DNA from 3 places in the Pseudoduganella albidiflava genome. Region 1 is predicted to be linked to each of the others. Evidence: predicted binding sites of a transcription regulator. Region 1 holds the regulator's gene; each other region holds the start of a gene.
What was found. The regulator sigma-54, encoded in region 1, starts transcription at its own class of promoters, with help from an activator protein. The targets are predictions, from matches to a motif close to TGGCANGNAANCTGCTTT.

Region 1 (7,872 bases):
ATGCCGCCGCCCATCACCACGCCATCCATCATGGCCACGTACGGCTTCGGGAAGCAGTGCACCAGGTAGTTCAGCGCGTATTCCTCGGTGAAGAAATCCTCGACCTGGGCGCTGCCGCCCTGCGGAGTGGCACCGCCGGCGGCATGGAAGAAGCGGATGTCGCCGCCGGCGCACAGCGCCTTGTCGGTGCTGCTGCGGATGACTACGGCCGCGATGTCATCGTCGTCGCGCCAGGCCAGCAACGCGCCGGTGATCGCCCGGATCATGTCGAGTGACAGCGAGTTCAATGTCCTGGGCCGGTCGAGCGTGATGAAGCCGGTGCCGTTACGCACCTTGGTATGGACGTGGTCGGTCATGGTGTCTCGCATCGTTGTCGTTATTGGCCTCATTCTAGCCATGGATGCGGCGTGTGTGACGTAAACCTTGGACCCGGACGTAACAAAGGGCGCATCGCGCGCCCTTCTGTTGTAGCGGTTGCAGCGGTGGCAGAACCGGAGCAGTTCTGCCACCGCGACCTGCGCCCGTCGTTATGCGGGCGATGCGGGGATCTCGGCCTCGCTCAGGTGCTTGATGGTTTCGTGGTTGTGGTTCTGCACTTTATCCTTGTGCTTCATGACCTGGCGGTCCAGCTTGTCGATCAGAGTATCGATGGCCGCATACAGATCCTGGGCGACACTTTCAACGAATACGGTCTTGCCCGACATGCGCAGATTGATTTCGGCTTTCTGTCTTTTCTCTTTCTCGGTGAGATTATCTACACTCAGGATCACACTTACATCGATCAGCTGATCGAAATGGCGTCTAACGCGTTCCAGCTTGTTCTGCACATACTCGCGAATGGCAGGGGTAACGTCGATATGGTGTCCACTGATGGTCAGATTCATACACACACTCCTAAAGAAGATATAACAGGTTCGTGCGTTATCCGCCAAAACAGGCAAGGCGGCGCAGAGGAACCCAAGCACTACCAGGATTTGCCGCAAGGGCTTGCAAAGGGGTTTGCAAATGCGCTTGCAACGAGCTGCTATAGCGATTTGCGGAGGCTGACCGGGGGAATTTTCAATGCTTCGCGATATTTGGCAACAGTGCGTCGCGCAATCACCATGCCTTGTTCACCCAGCATGTCCGCAATCTTACTGTCGGATAAAGGGTTCTTCGGGTCTTCGGCTCCTGTGAATTGCACGATCAGCGCCCGTATCGCAGTCGAGGATGCTTCCCCGCCAGCTTCGGTTGCAACGTGGCTGCCAAAAAAGTACTTCAACTCAAACATGCCATGCGGCGTCAGCATATATTTTTGAGTTGTTACCCGAGAGATAGTACTCTCGTGTAGGCCCAGTGTATCAGCTATTTCACGCAACACAAGGGGCCTCATTGCCACCGCGCCATGCGAGAAAAAGTTCTTCTGCCGTTCGACGATGGCCTGCGCCACGCGGAGGATCGTGTCGAAGCGCTGGCGCATATTCTTGATCAGCCACTTTGCTTCTTGCAGCTGTGCATTCATCTGCGTTTCGCCCTTGCCCTGCTTGAGCAGGCTGGCGTACAGCGCATTGACACGCAGGCGGGGCATCACGTCGTTGTTCAACGTGACGATCCAGCCGTTGCGCCCCCGCTTTACCACCACATCCGGTACCACGTAGTCTGACACGTCGGCCGCGAAGGCGGCGCCCGGATGCGGATTGCATTGGCGGATCACGGCCTGTGCTTCGCGCAGGTCTTCGTCGTCGCAGTCGAGCGCCTTCTTGAGCTTGTTGAAGTCGCGCTGGGCAAACCACTGCAAGTGTTTTTCAACGATGCACAGCGCCATGCGCCGCGTGACCAGCGGCACGCCGGGCATGCGCCGGATCTGCAGCGCCAGGCACTCGGACGCGTTGCGCGCGCCGATGCCCGGCGGATCGAAGCTCTGCAGCAGGTTGAGCGCGGTGCGCAATTCGCCGATCTCGATTTCCAGCTCTTCCGGCATGCGCTCGTGGATCTCTTCCAGGCTTTCCTCGAGGTAGCCGTTATCGTCGAGCGCATCGATGATCAGTTCCACCAGGCCCCGGTCGCGCGCCTCCAGCACGGTCACGCGCATCTGCTCCATCAGGTGCTCGCGCAGGCTGCGGTGGCTGGCTTCCAGCTGGGGACGGGAATCGTCGTCGTCCGGGCCCTTGCTGCTGCCGGCACTGCTCCAGTCGGTATCGCCGGCGCCGGTATCGAGGCCTTCGCCTTCGCCGCCATCGAACGGCTCGGGTTCCGGCGCGGCGGGCGTATCCTGCGGCGGCCCGCCTTCCGGTGGCGCCTCGCCGGTCCCCTGCGTCGTGTTGATCGCGCCATCGGCCAGCAGGCGCACCGAGCGGTCGAGCGGATCGTCGAGCCGCTCCAGCAGCGGGTTATCGGTCAGCAGCTGTTCCAGTTCCTGGTGCAGCTCCAGCGTGGACAATTGCAGCAGCCGGATCGACTGCTGCAATTGCGGCGTCAGCGCGAGGTGCTGGGAAGTACGCAGTTGCAAAGACTGTTTCATGGCTGATTAGGAGCTGGTTGAGGTCTGGTCAAGGCCGCTCACATGCGGAAATGTTCACCCAGATAGACACGACGTACGGACTCGTCGGCGATGATGTCGTCGGGCCGGCCGGAAGCCAGCACACTGCCCTGGTTGATGATATACGCCCGGTCGCAGATGCCCAGCGTTTCCCGCACGTTATGATCCGTGATCAACACGCCGATGCTGCGCTCCTTCAGGAAGCGCACGATGCGCTGGATCTCGATGACGGCGATCGGGTCGACGCCGGCAAACGGCTCGTCCAGCAGCACGAAGCGGGGATTGGTCGCCAGCGCGCGGGCGATCTCCACCCGGCGCCGTTCACCGCCGGACAGCGACAGCGCCGTGTTCTCGCGCAGCTTCTCGATCTGCAGGTCGGCCAGCAGCGCGTTCAGCCGCTCGTCGATCTCCGCCCTGGTGAGCGCCTTGCCGTTTACCTTCTGGATCTCCAGCACGGCACGGATGTTTTCTTCCACGGTCAGCTTGCGGAACACCGACGCTTCCTGCGGCAGGTACGACAGGCCGAGGGTGGCACGCTTGTGGATCGGCAGGGTGGAAATGTCGGTGCCATCGAGGTCGATGGTGCCGGCATCGGACGCCACCAGGCCCACGATCATGTAGAACGACGTGGTCTTGCCGGCACCGTTCGGCCCCAGCAGGCCGACCACTTCGCCGCATGCCACCTGCAACGACACGTCATGCACCACCTGGCGCTTGCCATAGCTCTTTTGCAGGCCGCGCACGATCAGCGTGCTGCTGCAATTTTCCTGCGCCTGCGCCATTTAATTCCCCGCTGCCGGCGCGGCCGGCGATTGGGTGGCGGAAGGCGCCGGGCTTGGCGGCGCGGTACGCTTGGGCTGGATCACCATCGTGCCGCGGCCGGCACCCGGCTTGTCGGCCCCGGTGCTGGTATTGCGCACGCTGAAGAACTCGCGGCGGCTGTCGTACGAAATGAATTCGCCTTCCACCTCGTCGCTCGGCTTGTTGCCTTCCAGGCGGCGGATCTTGGCCTTCGAATACATCTTCACCAGCTCGGCCTTTTCATCGTATTCGATGCGGTCGGCCTCGCCTTCCATCCACTGGTCGCCCTCGCCGTCGCGCTTCTGGCGGAACGCGACCTTCTTGCCGCCGCCGGTCAGCGTGGCCAGCTGGTAGCCCTCCGGCGAATAGGTGACCACGGCCTTGTCGGCCTTCATCCGCAGCGTGCCGCGCGTCAGCGTCACGTCGCCGGTGAAGGTGTACACCTGCTTGACGTCGTCCGCGTCGAGGCGGCCGTAATTGATCTCGGTAGGCTTGTACGAATCGGCCTTCTCGGCGGCGGCATAGCCCGCCGCGCCCAGCAGCACGAGGGCCGCCATCATGAGTTTCTTCATCTTCGATTCCTGTACGCTGTTCGTCTCGATGTTCATCTCGATGTTCATTTCGATGTTCATCTGGTTATTGTCGCGCCCGCGGCGGATACACGATGGTGCCGCGGCCCAGTTGCACCTGGCGCGTGGCATTGTTGGCCTGCATGCCGATGCCGGTGGCGGTGGCGCCGCCGCTTTCCATGCGCACCGGCAGGTCGGTTTCCATGCGGTCTTCCTCCGGGTAGATGACCAGCTTCTCGGTAACCATGTGCATGTCGCGCGTGGTGGGCGACGCGGCACGGTGGATGTCCACGTCCTTCGTCAGCGTGACGCGTGTGTTGTCCTGGTCGACCCGGGCATGCCGGGCACGGATATCCATCGGCGGCTTGTCGCCCGACAGGCTGCGCACCACGGGATTGTCGATCTCCGACGAGTCGTCGGACGGACGGTGCGTCAGCCTGTCGCCCGAAATGATGTAGCTGGGCTGGCCGGTTTCCGTCATGCGCACGTAGGAAAAGCGCTCGACGATGTTGTCCGGCTCGTCGACCTTGATGCCGGCGGCCATGTCCTCGCCGGCCCGGTTCATCAGCTCGAGCAGCCAGAACGAGCCCAGCGCGCCGAGCAGCGCGAGTATCATGCCGATCGACAGCCGGTAGCGGTGTGCGGTTCGCTGGTTGCGCATGGCTTCTCCGTTATCTTCCTGTCATTTCATGTCCATTCATCAGACCCGTCTTCAAGGCCTGCTTCTCTGCCCCACCGCCGTTGGATCAAGCGTACCTGACTCATCGAAAGCGCATGCATTCACCCCAACAGCGAAGGGCTGGGGTCAGACCCGCCGGGTCTGACCCCGGAATTTGCACCTGGGGTGGGCTTACCCGAACAACATTGCGCTTCCCGGGCCCGTATCCCCTGCCTCACTTCTCACCCGAGAAACTGGGCCATCACGCGGTCGTAGCTGCCCTGGGCGCGCATCACGAATTCGCAGATTTCGCGCACCGCGCCGTGGCCGCCGCGGTGTTCGGTCACGTGATGGACCCGCGACAGCACTTCCGGCCGCGCATTCGGCACCGCCACCGCGAAACCGGCGCGCGAGAGGATCGGGATGTCGACCACGTCGTCGCCGATGAACGCCACCTGCTCCTCGGTAAGGTTCAGCTGCTCCAGCAGCGCCTTGAACGGCGTGAGCTTGTCGTGCCCGCCCTGGTGCACGAATTCGATCGCCAGGTCCCTGGCGCGGGCCACCACCTGCGGCGAACGCCGCGCACTGATGATCCCCGTCAGCACGCCCGATTCCTGCAGCAGCTTGATGCCCAGGCCATCCTGCACGTTGAAGGTCTTGAACGCTTCGCCCTCGGCACCGTAGTGCAGGCCGCCATCGGTCAGCACGCCGTCGACGTCGAAAATGAACAGCTTGACCTTCGCTGCCCGTTCGAGGTTGGCCACGTTGACAGGAATACTCATCAGATCACCTTTGCGCGGGTCAGGTCATGGATGTGCAGCGCGCCGACCAGCTTGCCATCGTCGTCGACCACCAGCATCTGGTTGATGCGGTACTCTTCCATGATGGCCACCGCGTCGACGGCCAGTTTTTCCGGCCCGATGGTACGCGGATCGGCATGCATCACGTCGCCGATGACGACCTTGCCGAAATCCTGCACCTTGTCGATCATGCGGCGCAGGTCGCCGTCGGTGAACACGCCCACCGGCCGGTATTGTGCATCGACCACGGCCGTCATGCCCATGCCCTTCTGCGTGATCTGCATCAGCGCATCCGGCAAACGGGTATCGGCCGCCACGGCGGGAATCGCATCGCCCTGGCGCATGACATCGCGCACGTGGGTCAGCAGGCGGCGGCCCAGCGCGCCGCCCGGATGCGAGCGGGCAAAGTCCTCTTCCTTGAAGCCGCGCAGGTCCAGCAGCGCCACGGCGATCGCATCGCCCAGCGCCAGCGTGACGGTGGTCGACGCCGTCGGTGCCAGGTTCATCGGGCAGGCTTCCTTCGCCACGGAAACGTCCAGGTGCACGTCCGCCAGTTTCGCCAGGCTCGACTCCGGCTTGCCCGTCATCGAGATCACCGTGCCGCCCATGCGCTTGACCACCGGCAGGATGGCCATCAGCTCGCTGCTTTCACCGGAATACGAGATGGCGATGAACGCGTCGTCCGGCGTCACCATGCCCAGGTCGCCATGCGCCGCCTCGGCCGGATGCACGAACAGCGCCGGGGTGCCGGTGGAGGCCAGCGTGGCGGCGATCTTGCGCCCGATGTGGCCGGACTTGCCGATGCCGGACACAACCACGCGTCCCTTGCAGTTCAGCAGCAGCGAGACGGCTTTCCCAACGCTCTCATCCGTTGCCAGGCGGGCATGCAGCGCGGTCAGCGCATCCGCCTCGATTTGCAGGGCTTCGCGCGCCAGCTCCAGCGCGCGGCGTGCGGTCGTTGCATCAAAAGCTTTCAGCATTGTTTTTTCATGGGTTACACTCATGGCCGAAAGTATAGCCGAATTGGGAAAGCAAAAAACTTGCCAGATGTTACAAACTCCCCCCGACCGTAGCATTTCGCGCTTCCCCCACCGGCCATTCCCGGAGCACGTCCGTGTTCTCCCCCCTTGAACTGACACTCCTGCTGCTGGGCAGCGCGGTGCTGGGCGTGGTCGCCTTCCGCATGCTGCACCTGCCGCCCATGCTCGGCTACCTGGCCGTGGGCATCCTGATCGGCCCGAACGCGCTGGGGCTGGCCGAGGAAAGCCATGCCACCCACGCGCTGGCCGAATTCGGCGTGGTCTTCCTGATGTTCTCGATCGGCCTCGAATTCTCGCTGCCGAAGCTCAAATCGATGCGCAGCGACGTCTTCGGACTCGGCATGGCGCAGGTGGGGCTCACCATCATTGCGACCATCGCCTTTGGCTGGGTGATCGCGCGTGCGCTGCCGCCGTCGATCCACATCTCCTGGCAGGCCGCTTTCGCGCTGGGCGGCGCGCTGGCCATGTCCTCCACCGCCATCGTCGTCAAGATGCTCACCGAGCGGCTGGAACTGGAATCGGAACACGGCCGCAAGATCATCGGCATCCTGCTGTTCCAGGATATCGCCGTGGTGCCGCTGCTGATCATGATCCCGGCGCTGGCCAAGGACCCCGACAACCTGTTGGTCACGCTGGGATGGGCGGCCCTGAAGGCCGTGCTGGTACTGGTGCTGCTGCTGTTCTTCGGCCAGAAGCTGATGCGGGGCTGGTTCACGGTGGTGGTCAAGCGCCGCTCGCAGGAGCTGTTCATGCTGAACCTGCTGCTGGTGACGCTGGGCGCGGCCTGGATCACCGAGCGCGCCGGCCTGTCGATGGCGCTGGGCGCCTTCGTGGCCGGCATGCTGATTTCCGAGACCGAATACAAGCACCAGGTGGAAGAAGACATCAAGCCATTCCGCGACGTGCTGCTCGGCCTGTTCTTCATCACCATCGGCATGCTGCTGAACGTGCGCGTGGTGCTGGACAACTGGTGGCTCGTGCTGGCGCTGCTGGTCTTCCCCGTGCTGCTGAAGTTCGCCCTGATCGCCGGCCTGGCGAAACTGTTCGGCTCTTCGGACGGCGTGTCGATGCGCACCGGCCTGGCCCTGGCGCAGGCCGGCGAGTTCGGCTTCGTACTGCTGAACGTGGCCGGCGGCATGGAGCTGGTCGATCCCTTCGTGATCCAGGTGGTGCTGGCGTCGATGGTGCTGTCGATGCTGGCTGCGCCGTTCCTGATCGAGCAATCGGACAAGCTGGTGCTGAAATTCTCCAGCAACGAATGGATGATGCAATCGCTGAACCTCACCCAGATCGCGGCGCGCACGATGGCCACGCAACAGCACGTGATCGTGGCCGGCTTCGGCCGCAGCGGCCAGAGCCTGGCCACGCTGCTGCAGGAAGAAGGCATCGCCTATCACGCGCTCGACCTCGATCCCACCCGCGTGCAGGAAGCCCGTTCAGCGGGTGCCAGCGTGTCCTATGGCGATGCGGCGCGGCGCGAAAGCCT
Region 2 (7,872 bases), 970 kb from region 1:
ATGGTCGGGTGCAGCGCCGACCACGGGCTCCAGGCGCGGAAGCGCACCCCTGCCACATACTCGCCCGGAATGCCGGTGGGGTGCAATGGCAACATGCGGCCATTGCAGGCGATGACGTGGCGGCCGTTGGTCAGCCCGCGCACCAGCAGCTGCATCCGCTCCACGGAAGAATCGACATAGCGCGCGGTGCCGCCCGCGCTCACTTCCTCGCCCAGCACGTTCCACGGCTCGATCGCCTGGCGCAGCTCCATTTCCACGCCCTCGTAGACCACGGTGCCGAAGCGGGGGAAACGGAATTCGATGAAGGGCTCGAACCAGTGGTCCTCGAATTCATAGCCGTGCGCGCGCAGGTCGCGGGCCACGTCGCGGATATCCTGGGCGACGAAATGCGGCAGCATCCAGCGGTCGTGCAGGGCCACGCCCCAGTTCACCAGCTTGGCCTGGTATGGTTCGCGCCAGAAGCGCGCGACCAGGGCGCGCAGCAGCAACATTTGCAGAAGGCTCATGCGCTCGTGCGGCGGCATCTCGAAGGCGCGGAATTCCACCAGGCCCAGGCGGCCGGTGGGGCCGTCCGGCGAATACAGCTTGTCGATGGAGAATTCGGCGCGGTGCGTGTTGCCCGTCAGGTCCACAAGCAGGTTGCGCAGCAGGCGGTCGACGATCCACGGCTTGTCGCCTTCATGCAACGTCGGCAGCACCTGGTCCATCTGCTGGAAGGCGATCGCCAGTTCATACAGGTTGTCGTCGCGGGCTTCGTCCACGCGCGGCGCCTGGCTGGTCGGCCCGATAAAAGTGCCCGAGAACAGGTACGACAGGGCGGGGTGGTTCTGCCAGTAGGTGATCAGGCTTTTCAGCAGGTCCGGCCGGCGCAGCATCGGGCTGTCCTCGGCGGTGGCGCCGCCCAGGGTGGCGTGGTTGCCGCCGCCGGTGCCCGTGTGGCGGCCGTCGAGCATGAATTTCTCGGTGCCCAGCCGCGTGAGCCGGGCTTCCTGGTACAGGGTCGACACGTTATAAACCAGCTCGTTCCAGCTTGCCGCCGGGTGGATGTTCACCTCGATCACGCCGGGGTCGGGCGTTACGCTGAGCAGCTTGATGCGCGGGTCGCGCGGCGGCGCGTAGCCTTCGATGCGCAGCTTCATCGCCAGCTTGGCGGCGGTGCGTTCGACGGCGCTCACCAGCGCCAGGTAATCCTCGATGCGTTTAATGGGCGGCATGAACACATACAGGCGGCCGGCGCGCACTTCGACGCACAGCGCGGTGTGGATCACATCGCGCGGGGCCGGCTCGGCCGGTTCGGCCGGCTTGATGGGTCGGATGGGTTCGACGACCGGCCTGCTTCCTTTCGCGGTCGGCTTGTCCCCGGCCTTGCTGGCGGCCAGGCCCAGGATCGGCCGCTTTTCCTTTTCCTTCTTGCGTTCCTCGACCGGCAGGGCGGAGCGCGGTGCGAACGGGTCGACATCGAATTCCGGTTCGCGTTCTTCCGGCAGCACCCACGGCAGCGTGGCCAGCGGCAGGCGCAGGCCGATCGGCGAATCGCCTTCGATCAGGTACAGGTTCTCGCGCCGGATCGGCCACGGCGACGTTTGCCACACGGTGCCCAGCGTCGACGGATCGTAATCCTTCGCCTTCAGCGGCAGCACGTAGCCGGCCACCTCGCCGAGGCCGCGTTCCAGCAGGCGCGCCAGGCGGCGGCGTTCTTCCGGCGCGGTGAGGTCGGCGTCCAGCGGATCGAGGTTGCGCGGCAGTGCCTGTTCGCGCTGGGCTTGCAGCAGCACGTCCTCGTAGGCCGGGATGGCGCTGTTGGCGGGCAGGGCGAGCGACTTCACCAGTTCGGCGGTGAAGCGGCCGGCATCGTCGGGGCCATAGCCGTCGTCGATGTGTTCGTCCGAGAACAGCGTGGCGTCGAGCCACATCGGCTGGCCGTCGATGCGCCAGTAGATGTTGAGGGCCCAGCGCGGCAGCGGTTCGCCCGGATACCACTTGCCCTGGCCGTAGTGCAGCATGCCGCCCGGTGCAAAGTGGTTTTTCAGCCGGTGCATCAGGTTGCCCGCCAACTCGCGCTTCTTGTCGCCGTGGGCCAGGGTGTTCCATTCCGGGCCGTCCATGTCGTCGATCGACACGAAGGTGGGTTCGCCGCCCTGGGTCAGGCGCACGTCCTGCCGCTTCAAATCGGCATCGACCTGCTGGCCGAGGCGGTCGATCTTCTGCCAGTCCGCCTCGGTGTACGGTTTCGTCACGCGCGGGTCTTCGTGGATGCGCGTGATCGTCATCTCGTGGAAGAAGGTGACTTCGGCCTTGTCCGTATAACCGGAGACCGGTGCCGCGGACGACGGCAGCGCCGTACAGGCCAGTGGGATGTGGCCTTCGCTGGCCAGCATGCCGGAGGTGGGATCGAGCCCGATCCAGCCGGCGCCGGGGATGTACACCTCGGTCCACGCGTGCAGGTCCGTAAAGTCGACGTCGGTGCCGCTGGGGCCATCGAGCGCTTCCTGGTCGGCGCGCAGCTGGATCAGGTAGCCGGACACGAAACGCGCCGCCAGGCCCATCTCCCGCAGGATCTGCACCAGCAGCCAGCCGGTGTCGCGGCACGAGCCGGAGCGCTTCTGCAGCGTTTCATCGGGCGCCTGCACGCCGGGTTCCATGCGCAGCAGGTAGGCGATGTCGCGCTGCAGGCGCTGGTTGACGGCCACCAGGAAGTCGTTGGTGCCCATCGGCTTGCCCAGCAGGTCGCGGCGCGCCGCCGTCACCCATTCCATTACCAGCGGGCTGGATGGTTCCGTCTGCAGGTAGGCGCTCAGTTCGGCCGTGAGTTGCGGCGGGTAGGCGAACGGGAAGGTTTCCGCGTACTTCTCGACGAAGAAGTCGAACGGGTTGATGACGGTCATGTCGGCCACCAGGTCGACCGTGAAGTCGAGCGTGTCCGATTTTTCGGGGAAGACAAAGCGGCCGATGTAGTTGCCGTACGGGTCCTGCTGCCAGTTGATGAAGTGTTCCTGCGGTTGCACCGTCAGCGAGTACGAGAGGATCGGCGTGCGCGCATGGGGCGCCGGGCGCAGGCGCACTTCATGGGGGGAGAGGCCGACCGGGCGGTCATAGCGGTAACTGGTCTTGTGGTGCAGCGCGATACGGATAGCCATGCGGGACTGCCTTTCGAAATGGGCGCGATGTGGGGGTGATGAAGCATGATTCGTACCTGCTATAAATGCAACTGTCGGATGGTGCTGAAACCAACGGCTACTCGTGTTTTCACCCCAACGGCAGAGTGCTGGGGTCAGACCCGCCGGGTCTGACCCCGGATTTCGCACTTGGGTGCAAGGAGACTGTCCCCGGCTTTTTAGAGTGTTCCGGGAATGCTGGCAAAAACCGGGGTCAGTCCCCTAACGAAGCTAATGGCGAGAACTGATGCGATCACTTACCGGGGACAGACCCCTGAGACGCTGGCTGCCGTGGCTGCATCGAGCTTCTGACCCTGGCACGTTTCTTGATAGCACTTTGGCTACGAGGAGGAATTCGATGCCGAACTTTTACGACGAAATGTATTCCACCGAGGCCAGCGTGCGCCCCCACTACCAGGCGTTCGCGCAGTGGCTGGCGGAGCAGCCACCCGGCCTGATCGACCAGAAGCGCACCGAAGCGGAGCTCATCTTCCAGCGCGTGGGCATCACGTTCGCCGTGTATGGCGACACGGCCGGCAAGGAGCGGCTGATCCCGTTCGATATCATCCCGCGCGTGATCCACGCCGCCGAGTGGGCCACGCTGCAGGCCGGCCTGGTGCAGCGGGTGACGGCGCTGAACCGCTTCCTGCACGATGTCTACCACGACCAGGAAATCCTCAAGGCGGGCGTCATCCCCCGCGAGCAGGTCCTGAACAACGCCCAGTACCGCCCGGCCATGCAGGGCATCGACGTCCCCGCCAGCATCTACGCGCACATCGCCGGCGTCGATATCGTGCGGGCCGGAGAGGGCGAGTTCTACGTCCTGGAAGACAACCTGCGGGTACCGTCCGGCGTCTCGTACATGCTGGAAAACCGCAAGATGATGATGCGGCTGTTCCCCGCGCTGTTCGCCAGCAACCGGGTGGCGCCGGTCGATCACTATCCCGACCTGCTGCTCGACAACCTGCGCACCGTGGCGCCGTACGACAGCGCCGATCCGACCGTGGTGGTGCTCACGCCCGGCATGCACAACTCGGCCTACTTCGAGCATGCGTTCCTGGCCCAGCAGATGGGCGTCTCGCTGGTGCAGGGGCAGGACCTCTACGTCAAAAACGAAACCGTCTATATGCGCACCACGCGCGGCGCGCGCAAGGTCGACGTGATCTATCGCCGCATCGACGACGACTACCTCGATCCCCGTGCATTCCGCCCCGAGTCCACGCTGGGCGTGCCCGGCCTGATGGACGCGGTGCGCGCCGGCCGGGTGGGCCTGGCCAACGCCATCGGCACCGGCGTGGCCGACGACAAGTCGATCTACCCGTTCGTGCCGGACATGATCGAGTTTTATCTCGGCGAAAAACCGATCCTCAACAACGTGCCCACCTATCAATGCCGGAAGAAGGACGACCTGGCGTACACGCTGGCGAACCTGCCGGAGCTGGTGGTCAAGGAAGTGCATGGCGCCGGCGGCTACGGCATGCTGGTCGGCCCGGCCGCGACGAGCGCCGAGATCGAGGCGTTCCGCGAGCGGCTGGTGGCCAATCCGGCGGGCTACATCGCCCAGCCCACGCTGGCGCTGTCGGCCTGCCCGACCTATGTGGAGTCGGGCGTGGCGCCGCGGCATATCGATTTGCGCCCGTTCGTCCTGTCGGGCAAGACGGTGACGATGGTGCCGGGCGGGCTGACCCGCGTGGCGCTGCGCGAAGGCTCGCTGGTGGTGAATTCGTCGCAGGGCGGCGGCACCAAGGACACCTGGATACTGGAGAACTGACATGTTGAGCCGCACCGCAGATCATTTGTTCTGGATGGCCCGCTACACCGAACGGGCGGAAAACACGGCCCGCATGCTCGACGTGCGCGTGCAGTATTCGCTCATGCCGCAAACGGCGCTGGCCGCCCAGCAGGGCTGGCGCACCATGCTGGGTGTGTCGGAACTGGAGCAGCAGTTCGATGCCAAGTACTCCGCCCTGACCCAGAAGGAGGTCATCGACTTCATGGTGCGCGATCCGGACAATCCTTCCTCGATCGCCAGCTGCCTGACGGCGGCGCGCGAGAATGCCCGGGCCGTGCGCGGCACCCTCACCACCGAAGTGTGGGAAACCGAGAACACCACCTGGATCGAGCTGCAGCAGCATCTGAAGAGCCGCATGTTCGAAACGCACCCTGGCCAGTTCCTGGAGTGGGTGAAGCACCGCTCGCACCTGTCGCGCGGCGTCACGCTGGGCACCATGTTCCAGGATGGGGCGTTCAACTTCATCCGCCTCGGCACCTTCCTGGAGCGGGCCGACAACACGGCGCGCATCCTCGACGTGAAGTTCCGCTTCCTCGATTCCGATGCGATCAAGGCGGGGCCGCAGGGCGAGTTCTATTACCTGGCGGCGCTGCTGCGCTCCGTGTCCGCGTTCGAGACGTACCGCAAGGTCTATCGCGATGCCATCACGCCGTCGCGCGTGGCCGCGCTGCTGATCCTGGAAGAAAAGATGCCGCGCTCGCTGGTGGCCTGCATGGCCGCCGTGGTGGCGAACCTGCAGGAAATCAGCAACGAGGTGTCGCAGGAAACCGAGCGCCTGGCCGGCAAGCTGCACGCCAAGGTGCGGCTGGCCGTGATCGACGACATCCTGGAAGAAGGCCTGCATGATTTCCTCACGGCGTTCCTGGCATCGATCGAGGAAATCGGCAACGGCATCGGCAGCGACTTTTTGGTGCCGGCCGAAGACCACGCTTGAGGTGTCGTCCTGTACGCAGGATGTCACACTTCTGCACCAGGATATGACGCACTGCACCAAAATGGTAATATTTGCAACTATCGCGCCTTATTGGTGCGCTTATGCCGACAAGTGAAAGCGAGCCTGCCATGTTGTTGCGCACCCGTTGCAACCTGAGTTTTATCGTTGCCGAGCCGACGCCGTTCATCCTGATCCTGCGCCCCCGCAGCGACGCAAACCAGTGGGTGGCGCATCAAAGCTATAACCTGGCCCCCGGCGTGCCGGCGGTGGAATTCGCCGATGCCTACGGCAACTTGTGCCAGCGCCTGGTGGCGCCGCCCGGCGCCTTTTCGATCTACACCTCGGCCGACGTGATGACGGCCGCCACGATCGCCATCGCACCCGGCGCGCCGTTCGTCGACGTGCAGCACCTGCCCGACGAGGTGCTCACGTACCTGCTGCCCAGCCGCTATTGCGAATCCGAGCTGTTCCTGGACATGGCCACCGAGATCGTTGCCGGCGCCGCGCCGGGATACGACCAGGTGGCCCGCATCACCGAATGGGTGCGCGACTCGGTGCGCTTCAATCCGGCGTCGCCCTACAGCCACATGGCGGCGTCCGACGTCAACGAGCGGCGCGAGGGCGTCTGCCGCGACCTGGCGCACCTGGGCATCGCCTTGTGCCGCAGCCTGTGCATCCCGGCGCGCATCGTGGCCGGCTACCTGCACGGACTGCAACCGATGGACCTGCACGCATGGTTCGAAGCCTACGTGGGCGGGCGCTGGTACACCTTCGATCCGACCCAGGCGGGCCCGCGCGGCGGCCGCGTGACGATCGCCCGCGGCCACGACGCGGCCAACGTGGCGATCTTCAGCCAGTTCGGGCCGCCGCTGGAACGCCAGGACATGGAGGTGTCCGTCGATCTCCTAGATGGGGCGCTTTGAGGCGCGCGGCCGCTGGGCACGCACCACCTTGTGCACGAACTCCAGCTTTTCCAGCACCGGCGTGCTGAGCTTGAACGGATACGAATCGGGCATGCCGATGCTGCGGTTCAGGCTGTTGAGCACGTACGTGAGGGCGAACCAGTCGCTCAGGGTGTCGTCGAACGAGGCAACCTTGGTGGGCGGCGCGGTGATGTCCAGCGATGGTTCGAGCGGTTTGGTCGGATGCAGCGACAGGCCGCAGGCGTGCGCGGTTTCCAGCGTGTCCATCATGTGCAGGTAGTGGGCCCAGGTTTCCGCCCAGTCTTCCCACGGGTGCGAGCTGGCGTAGCTGCTCACGAAGCGCGACTCCCAGTCTTCCACCGGCCCTTCGGCGTAGTGGCGCTTCAGGCTTTCGCCGTAATCCTGGCGCTCGTCGCCGAACAGCGCGCGGAAGCCGTCGATGAATTCGCTGTCCACGACCAGGCGGTCGAAATAATAGTGCCCGCTTTCGTGGCGGAAGTGCCCCAGCAGGGTGCGGTAGCGTTCATGCATCTGCTCGCGCGTGCGTTCGCGTTCGGCGGGATCGGCTTCGGCGATGTTCAGCGTGATCACGCCGTTGGCATGGCCCGTCATCACGCACTGGTCGGTGACGCCATCTTCCAGGAACTGGAACGCCAGGCCCGTTTCCGGTTCCTCTTCCTTTGAAGCGGGCGTGAGGTTCAGCGTGGCCAGCGAGAACAGCAGGCGGCGCTTGGCCGTTTCCAGGCGTGCCCACAACACGTGGTTCTTTTCCGACGACAGTGCCGGGATCACGACGGTCAGCTGGCACGACGCGCACAGTTCGTGGGGATCGTCCGCGGGCAGCATCCAGTTGCAGACGTTGTGCTCGACATAGTTGCCGCATTTTTTATACAGCTTGCCTTCGTCGATGCGGTTCAGGCTGCGCCAGTGGCCATCCTCGGTTTCCTCGAAGCTGTTGATGCTGCGCGTGGCGGGCTGGTAGCCCAGCGTGCTGTCGCAGTTGAAGCACAGGGTGTTCTCAAAGAAGACTTGTTGCGAGCATTTGTCGCAATGGAACGTTTTCATGGA
Region 3 (7,872 bases), 2.0 Mb from region 1:
CAGCACGAGCCAGCGCGCGCGTTCGTCGCCATGGCCCGGCACGGCTGCGCGGCGCGTCTCGCACAGCCGGCAGCGCGTGCAACCGCGCACGGCGGCCTGCAGTTCCGGCCAGTCCATCGCGGCGATTTCCTCGTCGGTGGCGGCGCCGCGCTGGGGCGCACGCTGTACCGGTACGGCCGGCACGGCATCGAACCACGAGGTGTCTTCTCCGCTTTGCGGCGCCTCGGCCTTCGCGCGCGGCGGCGCCGGCTGCTTCAGCGTGGGCGCTTTCGGCGGCGGTGCCGGCGCGTTGTCGAACCAGGCGGTATCGTCGTCGCTCGTTGCGGCGGGCGGCGCGGCCGGGCGCGGCGGCGGCGAATCCGGTACGGCCGGCGCGACGGCGGCAGGCGTGGTATCCGCACGGGCCACCGTTTCAGGGACCACCGGCGCGGGCGCGGCCGGTTCATGAGCGAACGGGATGGCAGCGACCGGCGCTTCGACGGCTGCCGGCTGTTCCTCGATGGCCGGCACCGGCGCCGCTTCGGCCACGGCTTCGGCCACTGCTTCGGCAACCCCATGCACGCGGTCGCGCAACAGCCAGCGCGGCCCGACGCCCATCTCCTGCAGGAATGCGCTGCTGCGCTGTGTCAGGCTCATAGCACGATCCGCATCACGATGGCATCCTCGCGCTTGCCGTCGGCGGCCGGGTAATATCCCTTCCTGCGGCCGATCTCGGCGAAGCCGTAACGGCGGTAGATGTCGAGCGCGCGCACGTTCGACGGGCGCACCTCCAGCAGCATCGATTCCATGCCGAGGCCGCGCGCGCAGGCGGCGGACTGGTTCAGCAGGAAGCGCCCCAGGCCCTTGCCCTGCCAGCGCGCGGCCACCGCCACGTTCAGCAGGTGCGCCTCGTCGACGACGGCCATCACGAGGAAGTAGCCGATCAGTTCGCGCAGCGGGTCGCGCAGCACCCACGCGTGGTAGCCGTTCTTCAGCGAATCGGCGAAATTGGTGCGCGTCCACGGATGCGGGTACACGTCGTGCTCGAGCGCCACCACCTCGTCGAGGTCGGCCTGCCGCATCGGTTCGTAGACCAGCCGTGCCAGGTCCCAGGTGGGCTGCCGCGTCATGCCTTCACCCCGCCCGGCGCCTCGTTCATGACCGCGCGCTCGGCCTTCGTGTACGCCACCTTGTTGCGCAGGTAAAGCGGCTGCGCTTCGGCGGCCGGCATGCCCTGCCCGGCCACGAAGGCCGCGGCACCCAGGCGGGCCACCTGTTCCGCGTGCGGCAGCACGGCCGTATCGGCACCGGCGGCGAACGGCCGGCCGGCGAAGGCTTCCGGATATGCCGTGAAACCATTGCCGCAGGCAAGCGGCGCACCGTGCGGCGCCACGCCCGCCGGGGCCGACAACGTGGCCGGCACGACAGGCACAGGCAACCGCGTGCCCGCGGCGCCAGGCAGCGCGTCGCCGAACCGGTATTGCGCCCAGTACACCTCGTTCATCCGCGCATCGAGCACCGCCAGCACTTCGGCGGCGCCGTGGCGCTCGTGGCAGGCCAGCGCCATGGCGTCGAGCGTCACCACCGGCACCACCGGCAGGCCGGCGCCGAAGCCGAGGCCCTGGGCAATGCCGCAGGCGGTGCGCACACCGGTAAACGAACCGGGCCCGGCGCCATAGGCGATCGCGTCGCAATCGGCCAGGGCGATGCCTGCCTCGGCCAATAATTCCTGCACCATGGGCAGCAGCGAGGCCGAGTGCGTGCGCACGCCGTCCGAGCTGCGCGAGCTCAGGCGGCCGCCGTGCAGCAGCGCGCAGGAAGCCAGTTCGGAGGATGTTTCAAGGGCAAGGATGGTAGGGGAAGACTTGGACATGGGCAGTATTTTACCTTGCGCGGCGGCGGCGGCCCAGCCATCGCAGGCACGGCAGCCGCCCGGCCGACGCTGTACAATGCGGCCATGCACAGCACAACCCTATACGCCGACAACCGCGCCGAGGTGGCCGCCGCGCTGGCGCAGGACCGCCTGGTCGTGGCCTGCCTGTGCGCCGCCTGGTGCGGCACCTGCTCCAGCTACCGCGCCGCCTTCGAGGAACTGGCCGCGCGCCATCCCGGAAAATATTTCCTGTGGGTCGACATCGAAGACCACGCCGACCTGGTGGGCGACCTCGATGTGGAAAACTTCCCTACCCTGCTGATCCAGCACCATGAAACGGTGGCGTTTTTCGGCACGATGCTGCCCGACCCGAACGTGGCCAGCCGGCTGATCGACACGATCGCCGCCACCAGCGACGCGGAACTGGACCGCCAGGCCGGCAGCACCGCCGAGCGCCGCCAGTGGCAGAAGACCTGCAACCTGCGCCAGCTGATGGGCACCGGCTGACGCAGTGCCTCCCGGGCGCGACGCATTGCCTGCCGGGCACCAGCCGGCACCCGCGGCCGGCTCCGGCCGAGGCACTGCCGCTTTCCGTCATGACCTCCTGCGACGCACCGCCACCATGATGCACAGCGCCAGGGCGCTCAACGCCAGCGCGGACGGTTCGGGAACCTGCACCACGGCGGCCGACAGCCAGGCGCCCGCCTCGCCGAAGCGGTAAGGCGCACAGTTCGCGCACTCGAGGTAGCCGTGCTGTCCGGTAAAGAGCGGTTCCTGCGAAAACAGTTCCTGGTGCGCCGCCGGCGTGTCGAGCGCATCCAGGCTGGCAAGGCCCAGGCGCAGGTTCCAGTTGCCTGTCCAGAAGGTGATCATCTGAAAATTCGTGTCGACCGTCGTCAGTCCTTCGGGATCGTCGCTGGTGTAGGAATTCCCGAAGAACAGGCCCGTCGTCGTGGCGATGTTCCAGGCGGTGACCCGGTTTGTGGTCTCCTCCCAGGTGAACGTCCCCGAGGCCGTGGCACCATCCGTAAAGTTGAAATTGTTCAGTGTCCAGATCACGGACGCCTGGGCAGTGCCGGCCCAGGTGCCGATCAGGGCAGCGAATGCCAGCAGCCGGGCGGCGCGGGACAGTATGGCGAAGACTTGCATGGGATCCCCCTTGAGATTGGACAAGGGAAAGAACGAGCAACACGCATGCCAGCATTTCAGGTTGATTGATTTCAAAGACCTATCGCTGAAACGCGAGGCCGATGTAAAGAAATTCGACACACGCTGCCTTGCCGCACGCGCTGTCTAGGCAAGCGCCGCGCATGAGCAGGCGTGTTCCGCCGGCTTCACGCCCCGGGCGCCACTTTCCTGACATACGTCTCGGTCGCCGACAATGCCACGCCGTCCGCCGTGCGCAGTGCCAGCTCCCCCACCGGCGCGCCGGTATCGCGACGCACCAGCACGGAATGGGGCTCGCCGGGCGCGAACAGGTGGCGCTCGCCCCACCGGCGCAGTGCGACGATCACGGGAAACAGGTCCTGGCCCTTCGCGGTCAGCACATATTCCTGGTATGCCGAACCATCCGATGCCGGCTGGCTGGCGAGGATACCTTCCTCCACCAGCGTGCGCAGCCGGTCGGCCAGGATATTGCGCGCCACGCCGAGGCCGCGCTGGAAATCGCCGAAGCGGCGCACGCCGTCGAACGCGTCCCGCACGATCAGCAATGCCCACCGGTCGCCGACCAGGTCCACGCCGCGTGCCACCGGGCACGGCTCCGCCCGCTCATTGTGCTTCCTCGCCATTCCACCCCTCCAGTGGTTGCATTTTAAAACTACAACGCGTACGCTTCAACCAGTTTTGTTTTGCAACTACTTTGGAGATGCCATGTCTTTTTCCACCGCCCGCCTGGCGCTGCTCGCGGCGTCGGCCGCCCTGTGCGTCGCCAATGTCTACTACGCGCAACCGCTGCTCGACCTGATCGCCGCCGACCTGGCGCTCGACCGCGCGGCGGCCGGCGCCATCGTCACGGCCACGCAGGCCGGCAGCGTGCTCGCGCTGCTGTTCCTCGTGCCGCTGGGCGACCGCTTCGACCGGCGCCGCCTGCTGATGGCGCAACTCGGCGCGCTGGCCCTCGCGCTGGCCGGTATCTGGGCGGCGCAGCGCACCGGGCCGTTGCTGGCGGCGATGCTGCTGGCGGGCTTGCTGGGCACGGCCATGACGCAGGGCCTGATCGCCTGCGTGGCGGCCAGCGCGGCGGACGCGGAGCGTGGCCGCGTCGTCGGTGCCGTACAGGGTGGCGTGGTACTCGGGCTGCTGGGCGCGCGCGTGGTGGCCGGCGCGATCGCCGACCTGGCGGGCTGGCGCACCGTGTATGCGGTATCCTCCGCGGCGACGGTGCTGCTGGCCGCCGTGCTGTGGCGCGCGCTGCCGGCCGTGCCGCCGCCATCCCGGCCATTGCCATACCGGCAGCTGATCGGCTCGATGGCGGCGCTGTTGCGCAGCGACCGGGTCCTGCGCCAGCGCGGCATCATCGCCCTGCTGATGTTCGCGGTGTTCAACATTTTCTGGAGCGCCCTGGCACTGGAACTGGCCGGCCCGCCCCACGCGCTGCCCCACACCGCGATCGGCGCGTTCGGGCTGGTGGGATTGATCGGTGCGCTGGGCGCGATGCGCGCGGGCCGCCTGGCCGATCGCGGCCACGGCGACCGCACCACCGGAGCGGCGCTCTTGCTGCTGTGCGCGGCATGGCTGCCGCTGGCCTTCACGCCCGCATCGCTGGTGGCGCTGGCTGCCGGCATCGTCGCGCTCGACCTGGCGGTGCAGGCGCTGCACGTGACCAACCAGAGCCTGATCCTGCGCACCGGCGTGGCGCCCAGCCGGATGATCGGCTGCTACATGCTGTTCTATGCGGCCGGCAGCGGCGCCGGCGCGCTGGCCGCCACCGCCGCGCATGCGGCCGGCGGCTGGCGGCTGGTGTGCCTGCTCGGCGCCGGCGTCAGTGTCGCGGCGCTGCTGTTCTGGCTTGCCGCCGCGCGGGAGCCTGCCGCCATGAATGAATCTGCGGTTCGCTAGGGCAGCCAGCGGTGCAGCAGGTCGTCCGGCATCACCGGGCGGCTGTAGAAATAACCCTGCGCCTGCTTGCAGCCGTGGCGCAGCAGGAAGGCGGCCTGCTCGTCCGTCTCGACGCCTTCGGCGATCACCGACAGGTTCATGCTCTTGCCGAGCTGGATGATGGCGATCGCGATCGCCTCGTCGTTGGCATCCTCGTGGATATCCTTGATGAACGAGCGGTCGATCTTCAGCGTCTGCACGGGCATCTGCTTCAGGTACGCCAGCGACGAATAGCCGGTGCCGAAGTCGTCGATCGCCAGGCTCACGCCGAGCGCGTGCAGGCCATTGATGTACTGCAGCGCGTCGCCCGTGTTCATGATCAGCGACTCCGTCACTTCCAGCTGCAGCCGGTGCGGCGCCAGGCCCGTTTCACGCAGGATGTCGCCGACGGTGCGCACGATCGTGCCCCGCTCGAACTGGCGCACCGACAGGTTGACGGCGATCTTCGGCACCACCAGGCCGGCCGCTTCCCAGCGCACCATCTGCCGGCAGGCCTGCGCCAGCACCCACTCGCCCAGCTGGCTGATGAAGCCGGAATCCTCGGCGAGGGGAATGAAGCGCACCGGCGGCACCAGGCCCAGTTCCGGATGGTTCCAGCGCACCAGTGCTTCCACGCCGATCAGCCGGCCGGTGTCGATTTCCACCTGCGGCTGGTAGTTCAGGAACATCTCGTCCTTTTCCAGCGAGCGGCGCAGCCAGGTTTCCAGGCGCAGGCGCTCGACGCCCTCGCCCGTCATCGACGGCGCATAGAAGCGGTAGCCGTTGCGGCCGCGCGCCTTGGCCTGGTACATCGCCACGTCGGCATTCCTGATCAGCACATTCCGGTCGGTGCCGTCGTGCGGATACAGGCTGATGCCGATGCTGCACGTGACGAACAGCTCATGGCCCGCCACCAGGAACGGCTGCTCGAACATCGCCACCAGCTTTTCCGCCACCAGGGTGACGGCGTACTCGCCGGCGATCCCTTCGAGCAGCACCACGAATTCATCGCCGCCCAGTCGCGCCAGCGTGTCGCCGTCGCGCAGGCGGTCCGACAGCGCCGCGGCCACCTGCTTGAGCAATTCGTCGCCGATGTGGTGGCCCAGCGTGTCGTTGACGTTCTTGAAGCGGTCCAGGTCGATGAACAGCAGCGCCAGCTGCTCGGCCGAGCGTTGCGCCCGGTCGAGGGCGTGCTGCAGCCGGTCGTTGAACAGCAGCCGGTTCGGCAGTTCGGTCAGCGAATCGTGGTGGGCCAGGTGGTCGAGCTTTTCCTCGTTTTCCTTGACCAGCGTGATATCGCTGAACACGCCCGCGTAATGCGTGGTCACGCCCTGCGCGTCGCGCACCGCGGTGATGGTCAGCGATTGCAGGAATTGCTCTCCACCCTTGCGCAGCGCCCACAGCTCGCCCTGCCAGCAGCCGGTGTCGACCAGTTCCGCCCACAGCTGCTGGTGGAATGCCGCGTCGTGGCGCGCCGACCGGGTCAGGCTCAGGTCGCGGCCCAGCGCCTCGGCCTCGGTAAAGCCGGTGACCTGCGTGAACGCGGGATTGACGGCGACGATGCGGCCATCGCGGTCGATCACCATCACGCCATCGGCGATATGTTCGAGCACGGTGGCCGACAGGCGCAGCTTCTCTTCGGCCTCCTTGCGCGCCGTGATATCGGCATATACCCAGATGCTGCCGTCGTTCGGGCGGTTCTGGTCGATCGCGCAGCCGCTGACCATGCACCAGAACAGCGTGCCGTCGCGCCGGCGGTAGCTGCGCTCCTCGCTGAAGTACTCGCCCTGGCCCAGCGTGGGGTACTGGCGCGCGCCGGCCGCTTCGAAATCGAAGGCGGTGGGGAACACGATGGCGGTCGACTTGCCCACCATGTCGCCCGGCTCGTAGCCGAACAGTTCCTCGCAACGGCGGTTCACCGACAGGATGGTGCGGTGGCGTACGAACATCACGCCGAACATCACGTTGTCCAGGATCGCGCCCTGCTCGGCGAGCAGCGCTTCGATGCGCATCTCGTTGTGCTTGCGCTCGCTGATATCGGACAGGATGCCATCGACCCACGGCGCGCCGCCGTCGGGCGACACCTGCGGCTGGCCGGTTTCCAGCACCCAGCGCTCGACGCCGCTGGCGTCGACGATGCGGTACTCGGTCTCATACGCGCGCCCTTCCTCGATCGCGCTCTTCAGCGCGCGGCGCTGCATGCGGCGGTCTTCCGGCGTGATCAGGTTGACCCAGGAATGCGTAGTGCCGCGCATCAGCTGGGCGGCGGTATAGCCGGAGATCGATTCGATGGCGTCGCTGACGAATTCGATCGGCCCGTCCGGCCGGTAGCGGAACACGGCGCCCGGCACCTGCGTCACGATGGTGCGGAAGCGTTCCTCGCGCTGGCGGACATCCTCGAACAGCCGGCGCAGCGCTTCGCGGGTCTGCTCCAGCCGTGCGCCGAGGCGGCCCAGTTCGTCGTTGCCGCGCACTTCCAGCGGGGTATCGAAGTCGCCCTGCGCCAGGCGGTCGGAAACGCGCATCAGGCGGCGCAACGGCGCGATCACCCGCTTGTTCAGGAACAGCACGATCAGCAGCAGCGACACGGTGAGCTGCGCGGCCAGCACGAAGATGTAGGAGCGGCGCTTGTCCTGCAGTTCCTGGCGGCTGCGCGCATCGTCCATCTCCACCATCACGTGGCCGATCCGTTCGCCGCGCACCGTCACGTCGCGCTCGGCGCGCACCACGTTGCCCAGCGGCCGCGCCGGCGATTTCTCGTGGATGAACTGGGTTTCGGCCTGGCCGGTGACCTGCACCTGCACCACGGAGCGGTCGCGCATCACCGACTGCACCAGCGACTGCGCCGATTCGGCGTTCATGTTCCACAGCGCTTCCTGCATGCCCAGCGCCAGGATATCCGCATTGCGCTGCAGCGCTTCATCCAGCGCGGTGCGCGCCGA

Region 2: a site for sigma-54 is predicted at 3,471-3,488, ahead of EYF70_RS22265 (circularly permuted type 2 ATP-grasp protein). Genes of this name have one in related genera too.
Region 3: a site for sigma-54 is predicted at 3,035-3,052, ahead of EYF70_RS17850 (PEP-CTERM sorting domain-containing protein). Genes of this name have one in related genera too.

The regions. Positions count from the first base shown of each region.
Region 1 is NZ_CP036401.1:6,321,773-6,329,644, forward strand. It holds gene EYF70_RS26295 (enoyl-CoA hydratase/isomerase family protein) at 1-356, opposite strand, end outside; gene hpf (ribosome hibernation-promoting factor, HPF/YfiA family) at 528-884, opposite strand; gene EYF70_RS26305 (RNA polymerase factor sigma-54) at 1,025-2,500, opposite strand; gene lptB (LPS export ABC transporter ATP-binding protein) at 2,539-3,300, opposite strand; gene lptA (lipopolysaccharide transport periplasmic protein LptA) at 3,301-3,951, opposite strand; gene lptC (LPS export ABC transporter periplasmic protein LptC) at 3,956-4,549, opposite strand; gene EYF70_RS26325 (KdsC family phosphatase) at 4,789-5,328, opposite strand; gene EYF70_RS26330 (KpsF/GutQ family sugar-phosphate isomerase) at 5,328-6,350, opposite strand; gene EYF70_RS26335 (monovalent cation:proton antiporter family protein) at 6,461-7,872, shown strand, end outside.
Region 2 is NZ_CP036401.1:5,354,996-5,362,867, reverse strand. It holds gene EYF70_RS22270 (transglutaminase family protein) at 1-3,137, opposite strand, end outside; gene EYF70_RS22265 (circularly permuted type 2 ATP-grasp protein) at 3,514-4,926, shown strand; gene EYF70_RS22260 (alpha-E domain-containing protein) at 4,928-5,881, shown strand; gene EYF70_RS22255 (transglutaminase domain-containing protein) at 6,010-6,804, shown strand; gene EYF70_RS22250 (zinc-binding metallopeptidase family protein) at 6,787-7,869, opposite strand.
Region 3 is NZ_CP036401.1:4,334,091-4,341,962, forward strand. It holds gene EYF70_RS17830 (uracil-DNA glycosylase) at 1-636, opposite strand, end outside; gene rimI (ribosomal protein S18-alanine N-acetyltransferase) at 633-1,109, opposite strand; gene tsaB (tRNA (adenosine(37)-N6)-threonylcarbamoyltransferase complex dimerization subunit type 1 TsaB) at 1,106-1,852, opposite strand; gene EYF70_RS17845 (thioredoxin family protein) at 1,937-2,359, shown strand; gene EYF70_RS17850 (PEP-CTERM sorting domain-containing protein) at 2,447-3,001, opposite strand; gene EYF70_RS17855 (winged helix-turn-helix transcriptional regulator) at 3,187-3,642, opposite strand; gene EYF70_RS17860 (MFS transporter) at 3,725-4,912, shown strand; gene EYF70_RS17865 (bifunctional diguanylate cyclase/phosphodiesterase) at 4,909-7,872, opposite strand, start outside.